DNA from 4 places in the Modestobacter versicolor genome. Region 1 is predicted to be linked to each of the others. Evidence: riboswitches for the same ligand, from Rfam matches in the RefSeq annotation. Region 1 holds a riboswitch; each other region holds the start of a gene.
What was found. A riboswitch is a leader RNA that binds a small molecule or an ion and turns the genes downstream of it on or off. The one in region 1 is predicted to bind S-adenosylmethionine.
Positions count from the first base shown of each region.

Region 1 (3,331 bases):
ACGCGACGGTCGGCACGCTCACCGAGCTGGGCGCCGTCCGGGAGCCGGGGGGCGGCCGCGGCCGAGCGGCCCTGCTGGAGGTCACCGACCGCGGGCACGAGCTGCTGGCCACCGGCCGGGAGGTCGTCGCGGCCCTGGACGCCGAGTTCACCGCCGCGCTGCCCCCGCCGGCCCGGGCCGGGCTGGCCCTCGGTCTGCTGTCCGGGCTCCGCGCCGCCGGTGGACCGGCGCCCGCCCCCGGCCCCCCGGCAGACTGACCGGGTGGACGACCTCGACGCCCTCCGCCGGGCCTGCGACCGCGCGCTGACCGGGCACGGCCCGCAGTCGGCCGCCGACCTGCTCGCGACGATCCCGCCGGACACCGCCGTGGACCGGTACGGCGACGGCGGGGTGGTCGCCGAGCTGGAGCGGGAGGTCGCCGACGTGCTCGGGCAGCCGGCGGCCGCGTACCTGCCCAGCGGCATCATGGCCCAGCAGGCGGCGCTGCGCGTGCACGCCGAGCGCCGCGGGCGGACAACCGTGGTCTACCACCCGCAGAGCCACCTCGACGTCCACGAGGGCCACCCGCTGGAGCGGCTGCACGGCATGGTCGGCCGCCCGACCGGGAGCCGGGACCGGCTGCTGCTGCGCACCGACCTGGACGCCGTCGCCGAGCAGCCCGCTGCGCTGCTGGTCGAGCTGCCGCAGCGCGACCTCGGCGGTCAGCTGCCGTCGTGGGAGGACCTGGTCGCGCAGGTGACCTGGGCGCGGGAGCGCGGGGCCGCGGCGCACCTGGACGGCGCCCGGCTGTGGGAGGCGGCGGCGGGGTACGGGCGCGCGCCGGCCGAGGTCGCGGCGCTGTTCGACACCACCTACGTCAGCTTCTACAAGGGCATCGGCGCGCTGGCCGGCTGCTGCCTGGCCGGGCCCGCGGACGTCGTCGACGAGGTGCGCGAGTGGCGGCGCCGGCTGGGCGGGACGCTGTTCGGGCTCTGGCCGGGCGCCGCGTCGGCGCTGAGCTGCCTGCGCCGCCGGCTGCCGCTGTTCCCCGGCTACCTGGACCGGGCGCGGGAGATCGCATCCGCGGTGCGCGACCTGCCCGGCGTCACCGTCGTCCCGGACCCGCCGCAGACGCCGATGCTGCACCTGCTGCTCCGCACCTCCGCCGACGAGTTCGCCGCGGCGGCCCGCCGCCTGGCCGAGGGCGGGTTGTGGACGTGGGAGCGGGCCACCCCGACCGCCGACCCGGGCGTGCAGCGGGTGGAGCTGCCGGTCGGCGACGCGACGACGGCGCTGCCCGTGCCCGAGGCCCGGGCAGCGATCGCCGCCCTGGCCGGCGCGGCGGAGCAGGTCCCGGCCGGGTAGAGCTCTGCCCACAGCTGTGGGCAGAGCTCGAGTCGCGGAAGAGCAGGGTCCCGGGAGAGTCGAGGTCTGCCTACGAGGGTGGGCAGAGCTCGAGTCGCGGCAGAGCAGGGTCCCGGGCCGGCCCGCTCACCGGCGGAGCGCGGCGGACCCCCGGGACACCGGCCTGTGCAGTCGTCCGGTCGGCGTCCTAGGATCGGCGGTGGCTCACGAGAGGCAGCGACAAGCACCTGGCTGGCTGCCCGGCAACCTCAACTCCGTCTGAGGTGCTCCAGGGGAAGAGCTGGCTGGACGGCGCCCGCCGCCCGGCAAGGACGGAGCCTCCGCGCCGTGGAGCTCCGGCGACCCAGGAGGTACTGGCAGATGACCGAACCCAGCGGCTGGAGCTTCGAGACCCGGCAGATCCACGCCGGCGCCGCGCCCGACCCGACCACCGGCGCCCGGGCGCTGCCGATCTACGCCACCACCAGCTACCAGTTCCGCGACACCCAGCACGCCGCCGACCTGTTCGCGCTGGCCGAGATGGGCAACATCTACACGCGGATCATGAACCCGACGCAGGACGCGCTGGAGCAGCGCGTGGCCTCGCTCGAGGGCGGCGTGGCGGCGCTCGCGGTGGCCAGCGGCCAGGCGGCGGAGACCCTGGCGATCCTGAACATCGCCGAGGCCGGCAGCCACGTCGTCGCCTCCGCCTCGCTCTACGGCGGCACGTACAACCTGCTGCACCACTCGCTGCCCAAGATGGGCATCACCGTCTCCTTCGTCGAGAACCCCGACGACCCGGAGAACTGGCAGTCGCTGGTGCAGGAGAACACCAAGGCCTTCTACGCCGAGACGATCGGCAACCCGAAGGGCGACGTCCTGGACATCTCGGCGGTGTCGGAGGTCGCGCACCGCAACGGCGTCCCGCTGATCGTCGACAACACGATCGCCACGCCGTTCCTGATCCGCCCCATCGAGCACGGCGCCGACATCGTGGTCCACTCGGCCACCAAGTACCTGGGCGGCCACGGCACCGCGATCGCGGGTGTCATCGTCGACGGCGGCAACTTCTCCTGGACCGGCGGGAAGTTCCCCGGCTTCACCGAGCCCGACCCGACCTACCACGGCGTCGTCTACGCCGACCTGGGCGCGCCGGCCTACGCGCTCAAGGCCCGCGTGCAGCTGCTGCGCGACCTCGGCCCCGCCATCTCGCCGTTCAACGCCTGGCTGGTCGTGCAGGGCATCGAGACGCTGTCGCTGCGCATGGAGCGGCACGTCGCCAACGCCCAACGGGTGGCCGAGTGGCTGGAGGCCCGCGACGAGGTCGAGTCGGTGCACTACGCAGGCCTGCCGTCCTCGCCGTGGCACGCCGCCCAGCAGAAGTACGCGCCCCGGGGCGCCGGGGCGGTGCTCGCCTTCGAGATCACCGGGGGCAAGGAGGCGGGTCAGCGCTTCGTCGAGGCGCTGGAGCTGCACAGCCACGTGGCCAACATCGGCGACGTGCGCAGCCTGGTCATCCACCCGGCGTCCACCACGCACTCGCAGCTGACCCCCGAGGAGCAGGCCACCACCGGCGTCACCCCGGGCCTGGTCCGGCTGGCCGTGGGCCTGGAGGGCATCGAAGACATCCTGGCCGACCTCGAGTCCGGCTTCCGGGCCGCGAAGGCCTCCTGAGGTGACGTCGGTCCGGGACGCGCGACCGGCTCCGGCCGCCGCGTCCCGGACCGGCGGCTGGCTCGAGGGCGACCCGGTGGGCGACCGGCGGTTCCTCGACCTCGGCCCGCTGCAGCTCGAGCGCGGCGGCACCCTGCCCGGCGTCCGGGTCGCCTACGAGACGTGGGGGACCCTCGCCCCGGACGCCGGCAACGCGGTGCTCGTCGAGCACGCGCTGACCGGCGACAGCCACGTCGTCGGCGCCGCCGGGCCCGGGCACGCCACCGCCGGCTGGTGGCCCTCGCTGGTCGGCCCGGGTGCGCCGCTGGACACCGACGAGCTCTTCGTCGTCTGC
Region 1 is NZ_JACIBU010000001.1:3,447,571-3,450,901, reverse strand. Features, by position in the region: gene FHX36_RS16855 (MarR family winged helix-turn-helix transcriptional regulator) at 1-257, shown strand, start outside; gene FHX36_RS16850 (threonine aldolase family protein) at 262-1,344, shown strand; SAM riboswitch class IV at 1,547-1,662, shown strand; gene FHX36_RS16845 (bifunctional o-acetylhomoserine/o-acetylserine sulfhydrylase) at 1,705-2,997, shown strand; gene metX (homoserine O-acetyltransferase MetX) at 2,999-3,331, shown strand, end outside.

Region 2 (3,331 bases), 2.7 Mb from region 1:
CGCCGGAGGGCCGCTGGCGGCTCTACGTCAGCTGCGCGACGCCGGGCACCAAGCACTGGCGGGTCGACCTGCTCGAGGCCGGCACGGTCGCCGGGCTGGCGACCGCGACCCCGCGCACCGTGCTGCCCGGCAGCGACGCGGCCGCGGTCAAGGACCCGGTGCTGCGGCACGACGGCACCCGGTGGCACCTGTGGGCCTCGGTGCACCCGCTCGACGACCCCGACGCCACCGACCGGATGACCACCGAGCACGCCACCAGCCCCGACGGCGTCGAGTGGACCTGGCAGGGCACCGCGCTGGCCGGCACCCCGGGCAGCTGGGACGCCCGCGGGGTCCGCGTCGCGACCGTGGTGCTGGACGGCGACCGCAGCTGGGCGCTCTACGACGGCCGGGCCACCGCGGCGGAGAACTGGGAGGAGCGCACCGGCCTGGCCGTGCAGGACGGCGACGGCGCGTTCACCGCCGCCGCCGGCGGACCGCTGCTGCAGAGCCCGCACCCGCCGGCCGGCCTGCGGTACGCCGACGTCGTGGCGCTGCCCGGCGGCGGTGCCCGCTGGTTCTACGAGGCGACCCGCGCCGACGGCGCCCACGAGCTGCGCACGGTGCTGCTGCCGCGCTGAGCGGCCGGTCACCGCACCGACGGCCCGCAGCCGGCGCCCCGCGCGGCCGAGGAGAGATCGGTGGCCCGCGGGTCGTCGGCGGGCTGCCAGCGGCCGGCGACCTGCGCGTAGGGCACCTGCGGCCCGGCGGACAGGAAGGCGTCCAGCGCGCCGAGCAGCGCCTCGACGTCGTCCAGGCTGCTGCCCACGCCGACGCTGGCCCGCAGCGCCCCCGCCGGCACGCCGAGGCGGGCCAGCAGCGGGTGGGCGCAGAACCGGCCGTCGCGCACCCCGATGCCGTGCTCGGCGGAGAGGTACGCGGCGACCAGGCCGGGGTCGGCGCCGGCCACGGTGAAGGAGACGACGCCGGTCGGCTCGGCGGAGTCGGCCCAGATGCGCAGCACCCGCACGCCCGGCAGCGCGGCCAGCCCGGCCACCAGCCGCTCGCGCAGCGCCCGCTCGTGCTCGGCCAGCGCCCCGGCGGGCAGCGCGGCCAGCGCGTCGCACGCCGCGGCCAGCGCCACCGCGCCCAGCACGTTGGGCGAGCCGCCCTCGTGCCGGTGCGGCGCGGCCACCCAGCTGGTCCGCTCGACGGTCACCTCCTGCACCGCCCCGCCGCCGGCGAGGTACGCGGGGGCGGCGTCCAGCCAGTCGCGCCGGCCGACCAGGGCCCCGGAGCCGAACGGCGCGTAGGTCTTGTGCCCGGAGAACGCCACGTAGTCGGCGCCGGAGCCGGCGAGGGAGAACCGCCGGTGCGGCACCAGCTGCGCGCCGTCGACCAGCACCCGGGCGCCGGCCGCGTGGGCCAGCTGCACCACCTCGTCCAGCGGCAGCGACTCGCCGGTGACGTTGGAGGCGCCGGTGACGGCGATCAGCGCGTACGGCGCGGCAGCCAGCTCGGTGCCCAGCGCGCGCAGCGTCTCGACCACGGTGGCCCCGGTCGGCAGCACGGTGACCGGGCCGCGCTGCTGCCAGGGCAGCAGGTCGGCGTGGTGCTCGCAGTCGAGCACCAGCACGGCGCCGCCGTCGGGCACGCAGCCGGCGAGCAGGTTGAGCGCGTCGGTGGTGTGCCGCACCAGCACGCAGACGTCGTCGCCGCGCGCGCCGACGAAGCCGGCCACGGTGGCCCGGGCGTCCTCGTAGAGCGCGGTGGAGACCTGGGACAGGTACCCCGCACCCCGGTGCACGCTGGAGTACAGCGGCAACGCCTCGGTGACCCGGGCGGCGACCTGCTCCAGCGCCCGGCTGCTGGCGGCGGTGTCCAGGTCGACGTAGCGGGCGGTGCCGCCGGGCACGAGCGGCACCCGGGTGTCGGCGCCGACCACGGGGAGCAGCGGGGTGGCCCCCGGCACGATCGGCGCGACGGCGGCGGGCTGGACGGCGGCGGGGGCGCAGAGGACGGCGCTGGACACGGTGGTGCTCCTGACGGGCCGGGGACCCGGGGCACGGGTCCGCGCTTTGCGGTCGCGGAACTGCGACCGCCAGGTCGTCACCCGGGGCACCCGCTCGCGGAGGAGGGTTGCCGGCCAGCGAGCCGGGGCTTCGCGCTGGCACTCGTGACCTGAGCCGAGAGTGGCAGACCGACCCGCATCCCGTCAAATACGATCGACATGGTGAGATTTGCGTCGTGAGCACGATCGCCGTGGTCGGCAACCCCAAGCCCCGCTCCCGCACCCGCTCCGCCGCCGAGCTCGTGGTCGAGCGGCTGACCGGCGCCCCGCCGGACCTCGTCGTCGACGTCATCGACCTGGGCGCGGGCCTGCTCGGGTGGGGCGACCCGGCGGTCGCCGAGGCGGTCACCGCGCTGCGCGAGGCGGAGGTCGCCGTCGTCGCCAGCCCCACCTACAAGGCCACCTACACCGGCCTGCTCAAGCTCTTCCTGGACCAGGTGGGCACCGGCGACCTGGCCGGCGTGGTCGCGGTCCCGCTCATGCTGGGCGCCGGCCCGGGGCACGCCCTGGCGCCGGACCTGCTGCTCAAGCCGGTGCTGGTCGAGCTCGGCGCGACCACCCCGACCCGGGGGCTCTACCTGCTGGACAAGGCCTGGGACTCCCCCGGCGCGCTGGACGACTGGCTGGTCGCCGCCGGTCCGCAGGTCGCCGCCGCCCGCGGGCACCGCGCCGGCTGACCCGGACGGCACGGTGCCCCCGCCCACCGGGAGGCGGACGGGGGCACCGGGTCGGTCAGCCGGTCAGCGCCGGCCCACCAGCCGGAGGACGGCGTCCAGGATGCCGCTGATCAGCCGCTTGACCGCGGTGACGACCGGGTGCTCCGCGGCCGGCGGCTGCGCCGGGGCAGCGGTGACCACCACGTCGAAGGTCGCCGGGGTGGCCACGTTGCCGGCCTTGTCCCGCGCGGTGCAGGTCACCTGGGTGGTGCCCACGGTGAACTGCGAGCCCGACCTGGGAGTGCAGTCGACCTTCACCGAGCGGTCCCGGGTGTCCCCGGCCTCGGGAGCGGTGTAGGTCACCCGCGCCGTGCCGGTGCGGTTCGCGGTGGCGGGCACGGCGTCGTGCCCGGCGATGCGCGGCGGCAGGACGTCGGCCGGGCGCGCTGCGAGCTGTGCCGGGTCGACGATGCCCCAGTAGGCGGGCATGACCTGCAGGTCGTCGTCGAAGGGCAGCGGCGACTCCCACGGCCGGGCCGCCGGCCAGGTGCGCAGCCAGCTGCGGCCGTTGCTGATGCCCCAGAAGGTCACCGACTCGATCGACCCCGAGTGCTTGCGCAGCACG
Region 2 is NZ_JACIBU010000001.1:759,025-762,355, reverse strand. Features, by position in the region: gene FHX36_RS03675 (glycoside hydrolase family protein) at 1-620, shown strand, start outside; gene FHX36_RS03670 (aminotransferase class V-fold PLP-dependent enzyme) at 629-2,011, opposite strand; SAM riboswitch class IV at 2,048-2,161, opposite strand; gene FHX36_RS03665 (NADPH-dependent FMN reductase) at 2,227-2,727, shown strand; gene FHX36_RS03660 (endo-1,4-beta-xylanase) at 2,791-3,331, opposite strand, start outside.
Region 2: linked by a shared signal. The riboswitch ahead of FHX36_RS03670 (aminotransferase class V-fold PLP-dependent enzyme) and the one ahead of FHX36_RS16845 (bifunctional o-acetylhomoserine/o-acetylserine sulfhydrylase) in region 1 are both predicted to bind S-adenosylmethionine.

Region 3 (3,331 bases), 2.7 Mb from region 1:
GCCCAGCGAGGCGGCCGCCTCGTGCTGGCCCTGGTCGACCGAGAGGATCCCGGCGCGGACGATCTCCGCCGAGTAGGCGGCCTGGTGCAGGCCCAGCCCCAGCACGGCGGCGCCGAACTTGTCGATCAGCGAGAGGGTCTCGACGCTGGCGAAGGACGGGCCGAACGGGATGCCGATGTCCAGGTGCTGGTAGAGGTAGGCGAGGTTGTACCAGAGCAGCAGCTGCAGGATCAGCGGCACCGAGCGGAACACCCAGGTGTAGCCCCAGCTGACCGCCTGCAGCAGCGGCGAGCGGCTCAGCCGCATCAGCGCCAGCACGGTGCCCAGCGCGAAGCCGAGCACCGCGGTGATCGCGGTCAGCTGGATGGTGGTGAGCACCCCGCGGACGATCGACTCCTCGGTGAGGTAGGCGCCGACGACGTCCCACTCCCACCGCGGGTTGGTGACCAGGCTGTTGAGCACCATCGCCAGCAGGACGGCGACGACGGCGGTGGCGACCCAGCGGCCGGGGTGCCGGGCCGGCACCACCTGGAGCTGGTCGTAGGGCGTGCCCGCCGGCGACGCGGCGGCCGCCGGACGGGTCTCCAGCGTGGTCATCTCGGGTCTCCCGGGAGCTGCTTGTCGAAGGCGTAGAGGCGCTGGTCGACCGGCAGGGCGCGCAGCGTCTCGGTGTCGGTGGGGCGGGGGACGGCCGGGTCGAACAGCGGCGTCCAGCCGGCGGCCAGGTAGAGGTCGCGCGCCTCGGGCTGGCGCGGGCCGGTGGTCAGGTGCATCCGCCGGTAGCCCTGCTGGGCGGCGCGGAGCTCGAGCAGCGTGAGGACCCGGCGGGCCAGGCCGCGGCGACGGTGGGTGGCGGCGGTCCACATCCGCTTGACCTCGGCGGCACCGGAGGGGTGCCGCATGAAGGCGCCGCCGGCGACGGCCACGCCGTCGTCCAGCAGCAGGACGAAGTCGCCGTCCGGGGGGAGGAAGGCCTCGGCGGGGTAGCGGGTGAGCTCCTGGGACGCGCCGCCGAACAGGTCGCCGTAGCGGCTGTCGTACTCGGCGGCGAGCTCGGCGAACAACGGCGCCGTGAGCGGGTCGTCGGGGTGGACGCGGACCACCTGGAGCTGGTCAGGGGTGGTCGCGGACAGGGACGTGGACATGCGGAGGGGACTCCTGCGGAGGGAGGTGGGCGCGCCGGACGCCGCCGCGGGCGGCGGGGTGGGTGCGGGGGAGGAGCGGGAGGGTGGCGCCGGGTCAGCGACAGAGCGCGCTGTCGGTGCGCAGCAGGTCGACGGTCGGCCGGCCGACCAGGTCGGCGGAGACGGCGCGCACCAGGCGCGAGCTGGTCTCTCCCACAGTGCTGCTCCTCGTTCGTCCCCTCGGGGAGGGGGCCGCTGCTTGCCGGGCGCGGACGCGCACGGCCAGGTCGTCACCCGGGGCACCCCGTCGCAGGGAGGGTTGCCGGCCAGCGAGCCGGGGCTTGACGCTGGCGCTCAGGACCTGCGGCGGACTGTAGGGCCCCACCCCGGCTGTCGTCAAATACGATCGACTTGGTAGACATACGCAGCCACCGACACGCCGGGACGGGAACAGCCCGCCCCCGCGGTCGCTTGGTCCCGACGAGCCCCGCAGGAGAGAGGAGACGCCCGTGCCCAGCACCGCCCTGGTCTGCCGCCGGCACGTCGACCTCCTGCGGACGTCGAGCGCGCAGTGTCGGCCGAGGCCTGCGACCCCGCGTCCCTGACCGCTCGTCCCTCCCCGGGAGCCCGCTTGTCCGCGTCCCCCGCACCCTCCCTCGGTCACCCCGGCCCGTCGATCGCCGTCGTCGGCGCCGGCCCGACCGCCATCGGCCTGCTCGAGCGGCTGATCGCCAGCGCGCCAGAGCTCGGCGACGGCAGCAGGCTGCAGGTGCACCTGGTCGACCCGCACCCGCCCGGTGGCGGGCGCGTCTGGCGCGCCGCCCAGCCGTCCCTGCTGTGGGCGAACTCGCTGGCCGCCGACGTCACCGTGCTGCCCGACCCCTCGGTCACCGTCGACGGTCCGGTGGGGGAGGGCACCACCCTGTGGCAGTGGGTCGAGGCGGTCGGCCGCGGCCTGCCGGCCGGCGACCCGGTGGGGGAGGAGGCCCGGCGGACGACGCCGACGTCCTTCCCCTCCCGCCCGCTGGTCAACGCCTACCTGGGGTGGGTGCTCGCCGAGGTGGTGGCCGCCGCCCGCCCGTGGGCCGACGTCCACCTGCTCGAGACCCGGGCGGTCGACGTCCGGGTGCGCACCGAGGGCGTCGACGTCGAGCTGGCCGACGGCCGGGTGCTCGCGGCCGACCTGGCCGTGCTCGCCCAGGGACACCTGGACGCGCACGCCACCCCTGCCGAGCAGGACGTGCAGCGGCGGGCCGACGCCGCCGGGCTCACCTACCTGCCCACCGGCTACACCGCCGACCTGGACCTCTCCCGGCTGGCGCCCGGTGAGGACGTGCTGGTGCGCGGCGCCGGCCTGGCCTTCGTCGACCTGATGGTGCTGCTCACCAGCGGTCGCGGCGGCCGGTTCGAGAGCGACGGCGACCGGCTGCGGTACCTGCCCTCGGGGCAGGAGCCGGTGCTGCACGTCGGCTCCCGGCGCGGGGTCCCGTACCGGGCCAAGCTCGGCTACGTCTGGCCCGGCCCGCCGGTGCCGCTGCGCTTCTTCACCCCCGAGGCGATCGACGACCGGTTCGGTGCCGACCGCCGGCTCGACCTGCGCGCCGACCTGGCCCCGGTGATCGTCCGGGAGCTCGGCTGGGCGCACTACACCGAGCTGTTCCGCACCGCTCCCGAGCGCACCACGCTGCCCTGGGCGGAGTTCGCCGCCGAGTACGCGGCGACCGACGACCCGGTGCTGGTCGCCGACCTGGTGGCCCTCGCCGTCCCGGACCCGGCGGACCGGTTCGACCTCGCCGCCCGGGACCGCCCGCTCGGTGGTGCCCGGTTCGGCAGCGCCGACGAGCTGCAGGAGGCGGTGCGCGGGCTGGTCCGCGCCGACCTCGCCCGCTCGGCCGACCCCCGGCACAGCGCCGACCAGGCCGTGTTCACCGCGCTGCTGTTCTGCCACGGCACCATCGCCGGGCTGGTCGGCGCCGGCCGGCTGACCCCGCGGTCGGAGGCCGAGGACGTCTCCGGCTGGTGGATGAACCTGTTCAGCTACCTGGCCAGCGGGCCGCCCGCGCCGCGGCTGGCCGAGCTGCTCGCCCTCTCCGAGGCCGGCGTGATCCGGTTCCTCGGTGCCGACACCCGGGTCGAGCTCGACGTCGACGCCGGGATGTTCCGCGCCCGGTCGGCCTCGGTCGACGCGGTGGTCACCGCCCGGGCGC
Region 3 is NZ_JACIBU010000001.1:773,163-776,493, forward strand. Features, by position in the region: gene FHX36_RS03735 (amino acid ABC transporter permease) at 1-597, opposite strand, end outside; gene FHX36_RS03740 (GNAT family N-acetyltransferase) at 594-1,145, opposite strand; SAM riboswitch class IV at 1,375-1,486, opposite strand; gene FHX36_RS03745 (FAD/NAD(P)-binding protein) at 1,756-3,331, shown strand, end outside.
Region 3: linked by a shared signal. The riboswitch ahead of FHX36_RS03740 (GNAT family N-acetyltransferase) and the one ahead of FHX36_RS16845 (bifunctional o-acetylhomoserine/o-acetylserine sulfhydrylase) in region 1 are both predicted to bind S-adenosylmethionine.

Region 4 (3,331 bases), 940 kb from region 1:
ACCACGGTGGTCTTCGCGGTGCTCGAGCAGGTGGAGCAGCTGGGCGGCATCCGCGACTGGTTCCCCACCGCGTTCAACTACGCCTGGACCGACCTGCTGCAGAGCCAGTTCGACTCCGGCGACCTGTTCCGCGGGGTCGTGCAGGGCCTGGCCTGGTCGGCGCTGTTCACCGCGCTCGCCTTCCGCCAGTTCGCCCGCAAGGACGTCACCAGCTAGCGGCGGACCTTCACAGGCTGGCGAGGACCGCCTGGGCCCAGCCCTCGCCCATCGCCGCCTCGGTCACCGCGGCGTTGGGGACGGCGGAGATCCGCTCGTCCATGCCGGTGACCGCGGCCCCGTTGGCGGTGACCCAGAGCCGGCCGACGGCGGGGGCCATCTCCAGGTCGCTGACGCTGTCGCCCACCGCCACGGCGTCCGCGGCGGTCAGGCCCCGGCGGGCGAGGTCCCAGCTGATCGCCGCGCCCTTGGAGATCCCGCGCGGCATCAGGTGGTAGACGTGCGGCGGCAGCGCGTCCTCGGCCAGCGTCATCCGCGGGGTCGCCGGCACCGCGCCGTTGTCGTTCATGGTCAGCCAGCCCCAGCCGCGCTCGGCCAGCCAGCTGTCGACCGCCGCGGCGTCGACCCGGCCGCGCAGCAGCGCGTCGGCCGAGTGGGCGGTGTGCCAGGGCTCGTGCCACTCCAGCCGGCCCGGGTGGGCGGCGACCAGCTCCTCGACCACGCCCAGCTCGGCCATCACCGACATCGGGGTGCGCCCGGCGAACTCCGCGGGCAGGTCGCCGGTGAGCAGGTGGGTCTCCCGGCCGCCGGCCCAGCTCACCAGCGACCCGAGCTCGGAGATCGCGCCGTCGGCGGCGAAGATCCGCGCGGCCTCCAGCAGCTGCGCGTGCGTCCGGCCGCTGACCAGCACCAGGACGGCGCCGGAGCGGTGCAGGGCGAGCAGCGCCTCGGCCGGCGTCGCGGTCAGGCCGCGCTCGGCGGTGTGCCAGAACGAGCCGCGCGGGCCGACCATCGTGCCGTCGAGGTCGGTGTAGACGATGCGGGTGGCCACCGCCTCATCCTGGCCGGTCGGCCCGGCGGGCCGGCGCCCCGGGTAGAGTCCTCGCCGTTCCACTCATCCAGAGGGGCAGAGGGACACGGCCCGATGAAGCCCCGGCAACCGCCGCCTGCGCGCACGCGCAGCGGGAGGTGCCAATTCCGTCCCGCGCGGCTCGACGGCCCGGCGCGGGGAAGATGAGGAGGTAGTCGTCGAATGACCATGACCGCTCCCGGTTCCGCCCAGGCAGACGTCACCGCTGGTGGGCCCGTCCCGCCGAACCCGGCACGGGGCCTGGTGTGCCGCAACTGCGGCGCCACCTTCGGCCTGATCGCCGAGCACGCCTGCGCCGAGTGCTTCGGCCCGCTCGAGGTCGACTACGACCCCGAGCTGATGCGTGCGGTCACCCGCCAGCAGATCGAGGCCGGCCCGCAGAACATCTGGCGGTACGCCGCCCTGCTCCCGGTGGGGCAGGACCCGGCCGACCGGGTCACCCTCGACCCGGGCATGACCCCGCTCGTGCGGGCCGACCGGCTGGCCGCCGAGCTCGGCCTGACCGGCGGCCTCTGGGTCAAGGACGACTCGGCCAACCCGACCCACTCCTTCAAGGACCGGGTGGTCAGCCTCGCCGCGACCGCGGCGAAGAGCTTCGGCTACGCCAAGATCGCCTGCGCCTCGACGGGCAACCTGGCCAACTCCGTCGCCGCGCACGCGGCCCGGATGGGCCTGCCGTCCTTCGTCTTCGTGCCCAGCGACCTGGAGCCGGGCAAGATCGTGCAGTCGGCCGTCTACGGCCAGGCGCTCATCGCCGTCGACGGCAGCTACGACGACGTCAACCGGCTGACCAGCGAGCTCGCCGAGACCGACGAGTTCGAGGACACCGCCTTCGTCAACCAGAACGTCCGGCCCTACTACGCCGAGGGCTCGAAGACGATGGGCTACGAGATCGCCGAGCAGCTGGGCTGGCGCATCCCGGCCCAGGTCGTGATCCCGATGGCGTCGGGCTCACTGCTGACCAAGGTCGACAAGGCCTGGCGCGAGCTGGTCGCCGCCGGCATCGTCGAGGACACCGGCTGGAAGGTCTTCGGCGCCCAGTCGGCCGGCTGCGACCCGATCGCCACCGCCTTCGACAACGGCTGGGACGTCGTCAAGCCGGTCAAGCCGACCGGCATCGCCAAGTCGCTGAACATTGGCAACCCCGCCGACGGCCCCTACGCGCTGGACGCCATCCGGCGCACCGGCGGGTCGGTCGGCCGGGTCGGTGACGACGAGATCGTCGCCGGGATCCGTGACCTGGCCCGCACCACCGGCGTCTTCGCCGAGACCGCCGGCGGGGTGACCACCGCGGTGCTGCGCCAGCTGGTCGAGGACGGCCGGCTCGACCCGACCCAGGAGGTCGTCGTCCTCAACACCGGTGAGGGGCTCAAGACCCTCGACCCGCTGCTGCCGGTCGTCGGCCCGTCGCACCACGTGCAGCCGTCGCTGAAGTCGCTGCGCGAGGCCGGCCTCATCGCCTAGACACGCCCGGCGCGACACCCGGTACCACACCGCCGGGGGAGTCGCGACACCGACCAGTGACCTGGGACACCAGTTCCTGTACCGTTCCGCGCGGTTCTACTCCCACGTTCGTGATCGACGGGCGGAAGAGCAAGACCCCGGCCCCTCGATCAGGAGTGGCCGTCCGCACGCACGAAACGTGGGAGCACACGTGGCACAGGGCACCGTGAAGTGGTTCAACGCCGAGAAGGGCTTCGGCTTCATCGCCGTCGACGGCGGTCAGGACGTCTTCGTCCACTACTCGGCCATCCAGATGGACGGCTACAAGAGCCTCGACGAGGGCCAGCGGGTCAGCTTCGAGGTCGTCCAGGGCGAGAAGGGCCCGCAGGCCGACGCCGTCCGCAGCGTCTGAACTGCACAGCCCCGAGGCCCGGTCCCCTGCAGGGGGCCGGGCCTCGCTGCGTTCCCGGGCCCGGGAACAAGCCTCGGCGACCCCCCGTTCTTGCACTCGCACAGGCCGAGTGCCAGACTCCTTACTGGCACTCACGCCTGTCGAGTGCCAATCAGGTCGGAACGGTGAGGTACCGGTACGTGGGCCGCAGGAGCGTCCACGGCGCTGGTGCCGTCCGTCGCGGGCGCCGGACCCGGCCGTGCAGCGATCCACGCTCGGAGGACATCACCACATGGCCAAGATGATCGCGTTCAACGAAGAGGCGCGCCGCGGCCTCGAGCGAGGGATGAACACCCTCGCCGACGCCGTCAAGGTGACCCTCGGCCCCCGTGGCCGGAACGTCGTGCTCG
Region 4 is NZ_JACIBU010000001.1:2,512,347-2,515,677, reverse strand. Features, by position in the region: gene FHX36_RS12320 (ABC transporter permease) at 1-216, shown strand, start outside; gene FHX36_RS12315 (HAD family hydrolase) at 227-1,048, opposite strand; SAM riboswitch class I at 1,109-1,237, shown strand; gene thrC (threonine synthase) at 1,250-2,551, shown strand; gene FHX36_RS12305 (cold-shock protein) at 2,742-2,942, shown strand; gene groL (chaperonin GroEL) at 3,214-3,331, shown strand, end outside.
Region 4: linked by a shared signal. The riboswitch ahead of thrC (threonine synthase) and the one ahead of FHX36_RS16845 (bifunctional o-acetylhomoserine/o-acetylserine sulfhydrylase) in region 1 are both predicted to bind S-adenosylmethionine.